One region of the Microbulbifer salipaludis genome, then DNA from elsewhere that is predicted to be linked to it. Evidence: predicted binding sites of a transcription regulator. Region 1 holds the regulator's gene; the other holds the start of a gene.
The links. The regulator FNR, encoded in region 1, switches genes on or off when oxygen is low (the NO sensors DNR and NnrR bind a similar motif). The targets are predictions, from matches to a motif close to TTGATNNNNATCAA.
Positions count from the first base shown of each region.

Region 2: the regulator FNR is predicted to act here: its motif matches at 3,190-3,203, upstream of ccoN (cytochrome-c oxidase, cbb3-type subunit I).

Region 1 covers NZ_JAEKJR010000001.1:1,194,116-1,201,490, forward strand. Annotated here, with positions in the region: gene JF535_RS05020 (enoyl-CoA hydratase/isomerase family protein) at 1-904, shown strand, start outside; gene mmsB (3-hydroxyisobutyrate dehydrogenase) at 1,023-1,931, shown strand; gene JF535_RS05030 (OmpW/AlkL family protein) at 2,089-2,778, shown strand; gene hemN (oxygen-independent coproporphyrinogen III oxidase) at 2,946-4,397, shown strand; gene fnr (fumarate/nitrate reduction transcriptional regulator Fnr) at 4,469-5,194, shown strand; gene JF535_RS05045 (hemerythrin domain-containing protein) at 5,227-5,784, opposite strand; gene glyA (serine hydroxymethyltransferase) at 6,177-7,375, shown strand, end outside.
Region 2 covers NZ_JAEKJR010000002.1:2,262,867-2,270,241, reverse strand. Annotated here, with positions in the region: gene rnt (ribonuclease T) at 1-411, opposite strand, end outside; gene pyrC (dihydroorotase) at 475-1,512, opposite strand; gene JF535_RS15220 (argininosuccinate synthase) at 1,866-3,086, shown strand; gene ccoN (cytochrome-c oxidase, cbb3-type subunit I) at 3,231-4,691, shown strand; gene ccoO (cytochrome-c oxidase, cbb3-type subunit II) at 4,704-5,321, shown strand; gene JF535_RS15205 (cbb3-type cytochrome oxidase subunit 3) at 5,337-5,558, shown strand; gene ccoP (cytochrome-c oxidase, cbb3-type subunit III) at 5,555-6,463, shown strand; gene ccoG (cytochrome c oxidase accessory protein CcoG) at 6,631-7,375, shown strand, end outside.

The sequences.
Region 1 (7,375 bases):
GGTGGCGCTGTACAAAGCATCCGGAAGTTACGGTGAGCAGGGTGCCAGCCAGTTTGTGCAGGACTTCTTCACCCGCGAGTATCGCCTCGACTACCGCATTCATACCTACCCGAAGCCCATTGTGGTGTGGGGCAGCGGCATCGTCATGGGGGGCGGCATCGGGATCATGAGTGGTGCCAGCCATCGCATTGTTACCGAGACCACCCGTATGGCCATGCCGGAAATCACCATCGGCTTGTTCCCGGATGTGGGGGGCAGCTGGTTCCTGAATCGCATGCCCGGCCGTACCGGTCTGTTTCTCGGTCTTACCGGTGCGCAGTTCAATGGCACCGATGCGCTGTACTGTGGCATGGCGGATCGCTTGCTGCCGAGCGAGGCCAGCGCGGCGCTGCTTGAGCGGCTGGCGGAGCAACCGTTTGCAGGCAATGGCCAGGAGAACCATGCACTGGTCAGCCGTGCCGTGCAGTCTCTGGAGCTGTCCGCCGCGGAGCAGCCGGCGCCCAATCTGCGCACGCATTACGATGAGATCCAGCAGCTCACCGATGCGCCGACCCTGCCAGAAGTCTATCGGGATATCGTCAATTACAGCGGTGAAGACCCCTGGCTACAGCGCGCCGCGAAAACACTGCAGGCCGGTTGCCCGCTGACGGCCTGGATTGTGTGGGAGCAATTGCGTCGCGGCAAACACCTGTCACTGGCACAGGTACTGCAAATGGAACTGGCACTGGCCATGAATATGTGCAGCAATGGGCAGGTAAAAGAAGGCGTGCGTGCGCTGCTGATTGACAAGGATCGCAGCCCCGTATGGCAGCCCGCGCAGATAGATGAGGTCACAGCGGAGCAGGTGGAGACCTGTTTTGCCGAGCCGTGGGATGGAGAGAACCCGCTAGCAGACCTTGAGTAAGTCGGTGGATGCGCTGGGCTTATCCACCCTACGGTACTCATTCGATTTTGTAGGGTGGATAAGCGCAGCGCACCCACCATGCCAACTAGAAAAATAATAAATACCTGGAGAGGAAAGCATGAACCCGATCAAACACATCGCCTTTATCGGCCTTGGCAATATGGGCGGGCCCATGGCGGCAAACCTAGTAAAGAAAGGCTTCACCGTCACCGCCTTTGATCTGTCGGCGCCCATGCTGGAGAAGGCGGTAGCCAACGGTTGCCACAAGGCCGCCAGTGCGCATGCCGCACTCGAAGGCGCGGATGTGGTGGTGTCCATGTTGCCCAGTGGCGAAGCAGTGCGCTCTTTGTACCTCGGGGTGCACGGCTTATTACAGAGCATGGATGCCGCCACCCTGCTGATTGACTGTTCTACCATCGCCGCCAACGATGCGCGCCAGTTAATTGCTGCCGCGGGCGAGCGCGGCATTGCGGCGCTGGACGCACCGGTTTCCGGTGGCACCGCGGCGGCGACAGCGGGCACGTTGTCATTTATGTGTGGCGGAGACGAAGACGCTATTGCTCGCGCGCGCCCGGTTCTGGAAGCCATGGGAGCGAATATTTTTCACGCGGGCCCCGCCGGCAGCGGGCAGGTGGCAAAGATCTGCAACAACATGCTGCTGGCCATTCACATGATTGGCACCGCCGAGGCGTTGCAGCTGGGGGTGGATAACGGCCTTGATCCGGCGGTGCTGTCCGACATCATGCGGGCCAGCTCCGGTGGCAACTGGTCGCTGGAGAAATACAATCCCTATCCCGGTGTGATGGAAAATGTCCCCGCTGCGCGCAACTATGAGGGCGGTTTTTCTGTGGCGTTAATGCTGAAAGACCTGGGGCTCGCCATGGATACGGCTGCTGGCAGCGCGTCCTCGACACCGCTCGGTGCACTGGCCAAAAATCTTTACCAGCTGCACGGTGGAGACCCGATCAATCAGGTGCTGGACTTTTCGTCCATTCAAAACCTGTTCCGCCGCCCGGTGGGTGACTGATAGAAAGTTCAGCGCGGCGTCCTGTGCGATTGATTTGAATCAAAGGGCGCGTTTACCCAATCGTTACTCTGTGCCCGTCTCAAAGAAGCGCCACACCAATAACGCTAAACAGCGTGCCGGCGAGACGGAAGCATAGATAAATGATTGGGAGATCATCATGAAAAAAATGGTGCTTGGCACTGCTCTGGCCACTTGTATTTCCGGTTCCGCCTTTGCCTATGACGGCGGTGATTTTATTTTCCGCAGTGGTGCAATTACCGTGAGCCCGGAGGTGAGTTCCAGTGCTCTGTCTTTGGGGGATGCCACCCTGGAAGGGACGGCCGCGGGCGTTGACGACGGCACGGCACTGAGCCTGATCGGTACCTACATGTTGCGCGATCACTGGGGTGTGGAAGTGATTGCGGCCACGCCGTTTAGCCATGACCTGAAGGTGTCCGGCCTGGGCGAAACCTTCGATCTGGGGGAGACCCGTCACCTGCCGCCTACCGTGGTTCTCCAGTACTACCCGTTGCAGGCCTCTTCCCGTGTGCAGCCTTACGTGGGGCTGGGCCTGAATTACACGGTCTTCTTTGAGGAAAAGGTCAGTGGTGAGGCCAATGATATTTTTGCCTCCCTCGGCGCAACTGGCGACGCTTCCGTGAGCCTGAAGAACTCTTCTGGCATTGCCGCCGAGGCCGGGGTCGATGTCGCGTTTGGCGCGGATCAGCGTTGGCTGCTGAACCTGTCGGTGTGGTGGATGGACATTGATACCGAAGCCACGGTGAAGGTGCCGGGTGTGGGCACCGTCAGCGCCACTGTTGAGCTGGACCCGCTGGTCTACAGCGCAGGTGTTGGCTACCGCTTCTAACCTTCCCCAGTACGCTTGCGACTCACGGTAATGCCGTTGAGCGACAGGCTAAGCCCCCGGCAATTGACTTAAATCAAGTGTCGGGGGCGGGCCCCTCGGTACCTTACGCGGCAGTACGAAGCGCAATGGCTTCCCCGCACAAGTAAGGACAAGAGGTGCCTCTTCCGATGGTCGATCAAAGCGACTTTCCAGTTTCCGACATCAGTACCCCAAGTGGCGCGGGCGACCAGTCCACTGGGCCCCTTTCCAGCGCGCCTCTTTCCACGGAACTGCTGTCCCGCTATGCGGGGCCCTGCCCACGCTATACCTCTTATCCCACCGCCGACCGCTTCGTCGCGATGCAGGGAGACGATGGCTCGGCAAAGCCCTGGCATGCACTCAAGGATGTGGAAACGTTGTCACTGTATGTGCACATCCCGTTCTGTCGTTCACTGTGTTACTTCTGCGCCTGCAACAAAATCATCACCCGGCAATACGGCCTGGCTTCCAGTTATCTCGACAATGTACTGAAAGAGGCCCAGTGGTACCGCGACCGGGTCGCGCGGGCGCCGGTGGTACAGCTGCACCTGGGGGGTGGCACGCCGACCTTCCTGAACGACGGCGACCTGCGACGCCTGATGGAAGGCCTGGGGGAAATTTTTGATCTGCGCATTGGCGACGATGTGGAGTACAGCATTGAGGCCGATCCGCGCACTCTGGAAATCGAAACTTTGGATACCCTGCGGGAGCTGGGCTTCAATCGCCTGAGCCTCGGTATCCAGGATTTTAATCCCGACGTTCAGCGGGCAATCAATCGCATCTGCAGTGTGGAGCAGGTGCGGGCGCTGACCGAAGGCGCACGCGCGCGCGGGTTTGGCTCTATTTCCTACGACCTGATCTACGGCCTGCCGGGGCAGGATGTGGCGAGCCTGGAAAAGACGGTCGACGCCGTGCTTGACCTGGCGCCGGATCGCATCGCCCTGTACCACTACGCGCATCTGCCCCATCGCTTCAAGGCACAGCGTCTGATCGACAGCGACCTGATGCCCCCGCCGGCCGAAAAAATTGCCATGCAGCTCGCGGCCAGCCGCCGGCTTACGGACGCCGGCTACGTCTTCCTTGGGATGGATCACTTTGCACGCCCGGATGATGCGCTCGCGACGGCTGCCACAGAAGGGCGACTCGCGCGCAACTTCCAGGGCTATACACTGATGCCGGCGGATGCACTGGTCGGTCTGGGGGCCTCGGCCATCAGCTACAGCCGCGATGGATACTGGCAGAACCACCACAGTCTCAAGGAGTACGCCGGCGCCATCAACGCGCGCGGCGAGGCCATCTGTCGCGGCTGGCAGCTGAGCGAGGATGACCGCCTGCGCCAGTGGTTGATCATGGAGTTGATGTGCCACCTGCGCCTCGACAAGCGGGTGCTTGAGCAGCGCACGGGGCTGCCATTTGCCGACGGTTTTGCCCCGGAGCTGGCGCGCCTGCAGCCCATGTTTGACGACGGACTGCTGGGGCAGACCGAGAGTGACCTTTTCGTCACCGAGCGCGGACGCTGGTTCCTCCGCAATGCCGCCGCGGCCTTTGATACCTATCTGCACGGCACCGAGCAGTCAGCCCTTTACTCGCGGGTGCTTTAGGCGTCGGGAATCGATACAATTCCGCAATAGCAAACCAGATATGTACGCCGTGCGGCGAAAACGGTACTTCGATGAAACAGAATTCGACAGCGGTCAGTTGCGGTAGTTGCTCCGTGCGCCGGCTGTGCCTGCCCGTTGGCCTGAGCGATGATGACATCGCCCGCCTGGAGCAGGTGACGCGCAAGAAGCGGGTGGTCAGGGCCGGCGAAACCCTGTTTCGTGCCGGTGACCCCTTTGCCAGCCTGTACGCGATTCGTTCGGGCAGTTTCAAGTCGGCGGTGATTGGTGCGGACGGCGATACCCAGGTCACGCATTTTGCGTTGCCCGGGGAGTTGCTGGGTCTGGACGCTTATAGCGGCGGTTCACATCCCGGATTTGCGGAAGCACTGGAAGACAGCAGTGTGTGCGTATTGCCCTTCACCCAGCTGGAGGCGCTTGCCCAGCAGGTGCCGGCGCTACAAAAGCAGATTTACAGCATTTTTTCCGAAGAACTGAAGCAGGAGAACGAAGCCCTGCTGTTACTGGGCAAGCGCTCGGCGGACAGTCGGCTCGCGGCCCTGCTGGTGAATATCTCCAGCCGGTACTCCCGCCGTGGCTATTCCGCGAGCGAATTTGTGTTGTCCATGCCGCGCATGGATATTGCCAATTACCTGGGGTTGACTGCAGAAACCGTCAGCCGACTCATTTCCCGCTTTCAGAAGCAGGGGCTGATCCAGGTGCAGGGGCGCTCAGTGACCATTCTGGATTTCATCGCTCTGAGCGAACTCGCCGGCACCCACTGCAGTTACGAAAACTGACCTCTACACCGCCGCTTATGCGGCAGTGTCTTCTATGCGGCTGTTTCTTCCGCCAGCGTCTCATACATTGCATCGTACAGTCGCTTCACGCCGGCGTTGAAGTGCACGCTCTGCTGTTCGCGCAGGCGATCCTGGATGGCATTCCACTCATCAATAGTCAGCAGGTCGGCGACCAGCGGGAGCAGGATTTCGTTTTCCCGTTGCAGGTGGCGGCGCTGTAAATCGATATATTCCCGTGCGGCGCCGAACAGCGCCTCTCGTTCCACGGCGGCATCGTTGGCCACGGCGTTAAACAGTTTGCTCATTTTGCGGGTGGCGGCCGCAATCGCGTGGTGTTCCTTGAGGGTCTTGTTGATCACATCGCGCACATCGACGGGCTTGCCCAGCAAGTGCTCAAACACCAGGTCCTCGATCGGGTGGTGCCACTGATCCGGGTACACGGAAAAGTAATCCAGCGCCTCCAGAATCATTCCCAGCGTCGCGGGGTCGCGTTCCTGTTTGGTCAATTGCTCCAGCAAACCCTCAAACACCTCGAGAAGTCGCTGCATATGTTTGTGGTCGCAGCAAAGCTGACGGTAGATGCTGTGCATGTTATTCCTCCATGTCTTAATCCGGTCTTAGCTCGGGTGCCAGTCTTGGCATTGTTAACGGAACGAGAAAACGCCGGTTGATCTGGGTCAAGTGCGGTCCGGTTGCTGGCGCCGTTTGTGCCGGCACGATATTCGCCGAGTCCCTGCCGAGAAACTTCAGCCGCTCGGTCGGAGGTGGGATGGTTCAGCGAACGGTCGAAATCGCGTGACGGGAACTTGAAGCGCGTCGTCTATCTGCTTGAAATAGTTTCACATGCACCCTTTGCACCGCCGGGTTCCCCTTGGTGTACAATGCGCCGCTTTCTGGGGCGGGCCGGTCATATTTGGGTCGGGATTTGCCCTTGTCGAGATTATGCTTGCGCGATTCGCGCCTTATCATCCGAGGGAATACCATGTTTGATAAATCCGTCACCTTAGCCTCCTACGATCCCGATGTCTGGTCCGCCATTCAGGACGAAGACCGCCGCCAGGAAGAGCACATCGAGCTGATTGCCTCGGAAAACTACACCAGCCCGATGGTGATGGAAGCCCAGGGCTCCAGCATGACCAACAAGTACGCTGAGGGCTACCCGGGCAAGCGCTACTACGGTGGCTGCGAGCACGTCGACAAGGTGGAGGTGCTGGCCATCGAGCGCGCCAAAAAGCTGTTCGGTGCCGACTACGCCAACGTCCAGCCTCACTCCGGCTCCCAGGCCAATGCCGCGGTGTACCAGGCCCTGTGTGCTCCCGGTGACACCGTGCTGGGCATGAGCCTGGCCCACGGCGGCCACCTGACCCACGGCGCCAAGGTGAACTTCTCCGGTAAGACCTACAACGCGGTGCAGTACGGTCTGAACCCGGAAACCGGCGAAGTGGATTATGACGAAGTAGAGCGCCTGGCTTTGGAGCACAAGCCGAAGATGATCGTGGCCGGCTTCTCCGCCTACAGCCGTATCATGGACTGGGCCAAGTTCCGCACCATCGCCGACAAGGTGGGCGCCTACCTGTTGGTGGATATGGCGCATGTGGCCGGTCTGGTGGCTGCGGGTGAATACCCCTCTCCGGTCCCTCACGCCGATGTGGTGACCTCTACCACCCACAAAACCCTGCGCGGTCCCCGTGGCGGTATCATCATTGCCAAGGCCAATGAAGAGATCGAGAAAAAACTGAACAGCGCCGTATTCCCCGGCGGTCAGGGCGGCCCGCTGATGCACGTGATCGCGGCCAAAGCGGTATCCTTCAAGGAGGCCATGACCCCGGAATACAAGGCCTACCAGAAGAAAGTGGTGGAAAACGCCCGCGCCATGGCGGAGACCTTCCTCGATCGCGGCATCAATATCGTGTCCGGCGGTACCGACGACCACCTGATGCTGGTGGACCTGATCGGCAAGGAGTACACCGGTAAGGATGCGGACGAAGCCCTGGGCAACGCCAACATCACTGTGAACAAGAACGCGGTACCCAACGATCCGCGCTCTCCGTTCATCACCAGCGGCCTGCGTGTGGGCACCCCGGCAATCACCACCCGCGGCTTCGGTGTGGAGGAGACCCGCCAGCTCACCCACTGGATCTGCGATGTGCTGGACGCCCTCGAGAAAGGCAACGCAGACGC
Region 2 (7,375 bases), on a different contig from region 1:
CACGGCAGCATTGATGAAGCCCAGATCGAAGTGCGCGTTGTGGGCCACCATGATCGCCCGGGTACAGCTATGGGACTTGATGGCGCTGCGAATCTTGCGAAAAAGCTCGGGCAGCGCGATCTCTTCGGGCCAGGCGTCCCGGTCGGGCGATTCCAGGTCGATGCCGGTGAAGTCCAGCGCGGACTGCTCGATATTGGCACCTTCAAACGGTTCGATATGGAAACTGTGGGTCTCCTCGGCAAACAGGGTTCCGTCGTCATCCATATTCAGGATGACCGCGGACACCTCCAGCAAGGCATCGGTGCGGGCATTGAAGCCCGCGGTTTCCAGATCCAGAACCACCGGTAGAAAACCGCGGAATCTTTGGGCCAGGAGGCTCTTGGGGCCTTGGGGCGTTTCTGCTGGGGTCACGGGAATCCTGAATAATCTATCAAACGAACAAACGGTGCGGCGCTTGTGTGCGCCAACCTCGGCTTAAACTCTGCGCCAGTTCAGTGTTTCGCCGGCTGCCAGCGGAATCAGGGCCTCTTCGCCCATCGGCAGGCCGGAGGGGAGTGTCCACGGCTCGCGCACCAGGGTGATGGTATCCGAGTTGCGCGGTAGCCCGTAAAAGTCCGGCCCGAAGTCACTGGCGAAGCCTTCTAGCTTGTCCAGTTTGCCTGCTCGCTCGAACGCCTCGGCATACAGCTCGATGGCACTGTAAGCGGTGTAACAGCCGGCACAGCCGCACGCGGTTTCTTTCTTGCCCTGCGCATGCGGGGCGGAGTCGGTGCCAAGGAAGAACTTCGGACTGCCACTGGTGGCCGCTTCGATCAGCGCATTCTGGTGGTAACCGCGCTTGAGGATCGGCAGGCAGTAATAGTGGGGGCGAATCCCGCCAACCAGCATGTGGTTGCGATTGTACAGCAGGTGGTGCGCGGTGATGGTGGCAGCCACGCCTTCCCGCGCTTGGGCAACAAACTCCGCGGCGTGCGCCGTGGTGATGTGTTCCAGCACGATCTTGAGGCTGGGGAAATCCTCCACCACGGGGCCCAATATGGTCTCGATGAAAATGCGTTCCCGGTCGAAGATATCGATGTCGCTGGTGGTGACTTCTCCGTGCAGCAGTAGTTTCATGCCACAGGATTGCATCGCTTCGAGGGCCGGGTAGATGTTGGCAATATCTGTCACCCCGGAGTCCGAGTTGGTGGTGGCGCCAGCCGGGTAGAGCTTGGCGGCCACCACGCCGGCAGCGTGGGCCTGTTGCACAACCTCGGGCGTGGTGTTGTCGGTGAGGTAAATCACCATCAGTGGCGTAAAGCTCTTGCCCTGCGGTACTGCAGATTCAATGCGCGCCTTGTACGCCAGCGCGTCGTTGGCGTTCACCACGGGTGGTACCAGGTTGGGCATGATGATCGCCCGCTGGAATTGCTCTGCGGCGTCGCCCACGGTACGTGTCAGCGCCGCGCCATCGCGCAAATGAATGTGCCAGTCGTCAGGTTTACGCAGAGTAATTTGCTGTTTCGGCTCCACCGAATATCTCCTCCCGGATTGATCGCGGCGCCGATGCTACCCGAAGCGCCAGTAAATTGCGAAAGCTGCCGCAAATGCCTTTTCTGCAAGCAGTTTGTGTGTAAAGTGATCAGGTGGCACCGGTTGCCCGGAGAACAATCCGGCGACGCTCGTTGTGGAGCTAGTCGTAACCGTTTCTAGGCGCTACAATCCCGCCCCGAAAAAAGGCGGCCTGTCCGCCGTTCCTGGGCACTCATCCAAAAATAACCCCCCCAGACCGAGCGTTAAATAGGCGCTTTGCTCGCTGCGGCGGCATCATTGCCTATAGTGACGGCACTTCCCGTGCAAACGGGCCCACTATACAGAGGATAGTAATGAGTAAGATCGACAAGGTGGTGCTGGCGTATTCTGGTGGTCTCGATACTTCAGTGATCGTGCGCTGGCTTCAGGATACCTATGGTTGTGAAGTCGTCACGTTTACCGCGGATATTGGTCAGGGGGAAGAGGTAGAGCCCGCGCGCGCCAAGGCAGAAGCGCTTGGCGTGAAGGAAATCTACATCGACGACCTGCGCGAAGAGTTCGTGCGGGACTTTGTGTTCCCCATGTTCCGCGCCAATACCATCTATGAAGGGGAGTACCTTCTGGGCACCTCCATCGCCCGTCCCCTGATTGCCAAGCGGCTGATTGAGATCGCCAACGAGACCGGCGCAGATGCCATCTCGCACGGCGCCACCGGTAAGGGCAACGACCAGGTGCGCTTTGAACTGGGCGCCTACGCGCTGAAGCCGGGCATTCAGGTGATTGCACCGTGGCGTGAGTGGGACCTGAATTCTCGCGAAAAGCTCATGCAATACTGCGAGCAACACAAGATCCCGGTGGATTTCTCCAACAAAAAGAAAAAGTCGCCGTACTCCATGGACGCCAACCTGCTGCACATTTCCTATGAAGGCGGTGTGCTTGAGGAGCCCTGGGCGGAAGCGGAAGACGATATGTGGCGCTGGAGTGTCAGCCCTGAAGCAGCGCCGGACCAGCCTACTTATATTACCTTGCAGTTTGAGCAGGGCGATCCCGTCGCGATCGATGGTGAGCGCATGAGTCCAGCCACGTTGCTGGAGAAACTGAACAAGCTGGGTGGCGCCAATGGCATCGGGCGACTGGATATCGTGGAAAACCGTTACGTGGGCATGAAATCCCGCGGTTGCTACGAAACCCCCGGCGGCACCATTTTGATGAAGGCGCACCGCGCTATCGAATCCATTACCCTGGATCGTGAAGTCGCTCACCTTAAAGACGAGTTGATGCCGCGTTACGCCAAGCTGATTTACAACGGCTACTGGTGGTCTCCGGAGCGCCGGATGCTGCAGGCGGCCATTGACGAATCGCAGGCGGTGGTAAACGGAGAGGTGCGACTGAAGTTGTACAAGGGAAGTGTCACAGCGGTTGGCCGCCGTTCAGAAGACAGCTTGTTTGATGAAAAAATAGCCACCTTCGAGGACGACGCTGGTGCCTACGACCAGAAAGATGCCGAAGGCTTCATCAAGTTGAACGCTCTCAGGCTGCGAATTGCCGCAGGTAAGGGCAGAGACTTGATCTAAATCAGCCGGAGGCGGCGATTACAGCGTTTAAATCGTCGCTTCTGTGCCCGCCCGGTCTACCGTGAAGGGTATAGCCGCTATTTGGGTGGCGGTCCCCTCGCGGTTGACGGAAATGAACCTTAAAAAAGCAACGGAAGTTACACAATGACGACAACGGTGGCAGAGGCCGGCAAGTTGCCGGACTATGACTACAACATCGTGCGCCAGTTCACCATCATGTCGGTGGTCTGGGGCATTGTTGGGATGGCTGTCGGCGTATTGATCGCCGCACAGCTCGCATGGCCTTCGCTGAATGACCTTTGGCAGCCCTTCACGAACTTTGGGCGCCTGCGCCCACTGCACACCAATGCGGTGATCTTCGCGTTTGGTGGCAGCGTGCTGTTCGCAACTTCCTACTATGTGGTGCAGCGCACCTGCCAGACCCGCCTGTGGGGTGGATGGCTGATCCCCTTCACCTTCTGGGGTTGGCAAATCGTCATTGTGTCCGCGGCGATTACATTGCCGATGGGTTACACCTCCGCAAAAGAGTACGCGGAACTGGAGTGGCCGATCGATATCCTGATCGCGCTGATCTGGGTGGCTTATGGCCTGGTGTTCTTCGGCACCATCATGAAGCGCCGCACTTCCCATATCTATGTGGCCAACTGGTTCTTCGGTGCGTTTATCATCACCGTTGCCATGCTGCATATCGTCAATAGCCTGGCGATCCCGGTCAGTGCGCTGAAGTCCTACTCCGCGTTTGCCGGCACTACCGATGCGATGATCCAGTGGTGGTACGGCCACAATGCGGTTGGCTTCTTCCTGACGGCCGCCTTCCTCGGCATCATGTACTACTTCGTGCCCAAGCAGGCTGGCCGCCCGGTGTATTCCTACCAGCTGTCCATCGTGCACTTCTGGGCATTGATCTCCATCTACGTTTGGGCCGGTGGTCACCACCTGCATTACTCTGCCCTGCCTGACTGGACCCAGAGCCTGGCGATGGTCATGTCGATCATCCTGCTGGCACCGTCCTGGGGCGGCATGATCAACGGCATCATGACCCTGTCCGGTGCCTGGCACAAACTGCGCACCGACCCCACGCTGCGTTTCCTCGTTGTGTCCCTGTCGTTCTACGGCATGTCCACGTTCGAAGGCCCAATGATGTCCATCAAGACGGTGAACGCCTTGTCGCACAACACTGACTGGACCGTTGGCCACGTACACTCGGGCGCGCTTGGCTGGGTTGCCATGATCTCCATTGGTGCCCTGTACCACCTGGTGCCGGTTCTGTGGGGTCGCAAGGAAATGTACAGCGTGAAACTGATCAACGCGCATTTCTGGCTGGCGACTGTCGGTACCGTCCTCTATATCGCTGCGATGTGGGTCAACGGCATTACCCAGGGCCTGATGTGGCGTGCATTTAACGCCGACGGCACGCTGACGTACAGCTTTGTGGAAAGTGTGATTGCGAGTCAGCCCGGTTACATCGTGCGTTGGCTGGGTGGTGCGTGTTTCACCTTTGGCATGGTGCTGATGGCGTACAACGTGTTCCGTACTATCACTGACGAACCCAAAGAAGGCGAAGTCCGTCACGACGAAAACCTGCCAGTGGCGAAGAGCGTTTAAGGGGACCTGATCGTGAAAAACCATGACATCGTAGAAAAAAACCTCGGCTGGATGATCTTTTTCATCGTGATTGCCATTAGCTTCGGCGGCCTCGTTGAAATCGTTCCCCAGTTCTTCACCAAGGACAACAATGAGCCAATCGCTGGCCTGAAGCCGCTCGGTGCCATCGAGCTGGAAGGGCGCGATATTTACATCCGCGAGGGCTGCCATGTGTGCCACACGCAGATGATTCGTCCGCTGCGTGCGGAAGTTGAGCGCTACGGCCACTACTCCATGGCGCAGGAGCATGTGTACGAGCACCCGTTCCTGTGGGGCTCCAAGCGTACCGGTCCGGACTTGGCCCGTGTAGGTGGACGCTACTCCGATGAGTGGCATCGCGCACACCTGTACGATCCGCGCACGGTGGTGCCGGAGTCCATCATGCCGGCTTACCCCTGGCTGTTTGACAATATTGTCACTGGCAAGGACACCGCCGCAAAAATGCGCGCCTTGCGCACCGTGGGTGTTCCCTACACCGACGAGGATATCGCCAATGCCAGCAAGCCTTTTGTGGGTGGGCGCGTGACGGAAATTGATGCGCTGGTGGCTTACCTTCAGCAGTTGGGCACCCTGGTGCAGCAGAAGCGCTAAGCGAGGTGCTCGGTGATGATCGATATTCTTCGGCAAATTGGTGTAGTTCTCGGCGCGCTCGCATTTCTGGGGGTCTGTTGGTGGGCCTTCTCGCCAAAGCGCAAAAAGCGCTTTGAGGAGGATGCCAAGCTGCCATTTGCCGATGAGCAGGAAAATCTAGACAGGACCGCTCGCGAGAGCGAAAGCACAGCCGGCAAAGAGGCTGACAAGAAACAGCAACAGGGGCAGGACAAATGAGTACATTTTGGAGTGTTTGGGTAATTGTGCTCACCCTCGCCAATCTCGCATTGGTCGTTTGGGTACTTTTCGCAAACCGCAAAGTGGCGGTGGATGATCAGCAGGATCCGGAAAACCGTACAACTGGCCACGTGTACGACGGCATCGAAGAGTTTGATAACCCATTGCCGCGGTGGTGGTTCTTGATGTTTGTCATCACGCTGGTGTTCTCGGCGGCGTATCTGGTGATTTACCCGGGCATGGGTAACTTCAAGGGCATCGGCGGCTGGACATCTGTGGGTGCGCTGAAGGCCGACCAGGCCAAGGCACAAGCGGAGTTCAAGGAAAGCTTCGGGCAGTACGCTGAAATGCCAGTCGAGAAGATTGCGGAAAACCGCGACGCACTCAAGATGGGTGCGCGTATCTTCGCGAACAACTGCTCTGTGTGTCATGGCGCGGACGGTGGCGGCAACTACGGTTTCCCCAACCTGACCGATAGTGACTGGCTGTATGGTGGCTCGCCAGAACAGATTCTCAAGACACTGTACGATGGCCGCCAGGGGCTGATGCCGCCTCAAGGCCCGCTGATCGGTGAGGACGGCGTTAAGGCCACCACCGAGTATGTGCTGGCAATGAGCGGTGGTGAGCACGATGCGGCTCTGGCTGCGAAGGGTAAGGAAGTCTTCGGAACTGTGTGTATGGCCTGTCACGGGGTTGACGGTAAAGGTAATCAGGCGCTGGGCGCGCCGAACCTCACCGACGATATCTGGCTGTACGGCGGCACCCGCGAAGAGATCCAGCACACTATTCGCGGTGGCCGTAGCAACAATATGCCTTCGCAAAAAGACAAGCTGCGTGAAGACAAAATTCGTCTGGTCGCTGCGTATGTCTACAGTCTGTCGCGTCAGGAAGACGTCCAGCAATAATCGTTGGCCTCAGGCCAGCGCGGCAAATTGCCGAAGAAAGTATTGGGTGGCGGCGTAATGCCGCCACCCAAACAAGCCGGGAAGGGCACCGCAGGGAAGAACAACAAGCCTCATTGCATGTCACTGCAGTTTTCGTCCCGATAAGAATCTGGGGAAAGTGAGGTTTTGTGAGCGATAGAATTCCCACCCGAGAAGAGCAGGAAGGTGACGGTGAAGTCCGCTACCGGATGCTCTACGAATCTGACGATAAGGTCTATATTCGCCATATTCGCGGTGTTTACACCCGTATCCGAAAATATACCGGCCTTCCTTTACTGCTCGCCTTTTTCTTTATCCCCTGGCTGAATATTGATGGGCACCAGGCGGTGCACTTTGATTTGCCAGCGCGGCAGTTTCATATCTTCTGGACCACGTTTGGCCCGCAGGACGGTATTCTGCTGGCCGGCCTGCTGATCATCTCCGCATTTGCCTTATTCGCCATTACCACCTGGCTGGGGCGCGTCTGGTGTGGTTTTACCTGTCCGCAAACGGTCTGGACACTGATGTTCATCTGGGCCGAGCGAGTATGTGAGGGTGACCGTGCCAAACGCATGAAGCTGGATGCGGCACCCTGGAGTGCCGAGAAGGTCTTGCGCAAGAGTGGCACCCACGCCATCTGGTTACTGATTTCGCTGGCGACGGCGCTGGCGTTTGTCGGTTACTTTTACGGAATCCGCGACCTGGTGGTAGACCTTGCCACCTTTAATGCCCATCCCCAAGGCGCTTTCTGGGTCGCTTTCTTTACCTTTGCTACCTATATGAACGCGGGCTTTTTGCGTGAGCAGGTATGCAAATACATGTGCCCGTATGCGCGCTTTCAGTCAGTGATGTACGACCCGGACACTCTGGCGGTTTATTACGATGCCCGCCGCG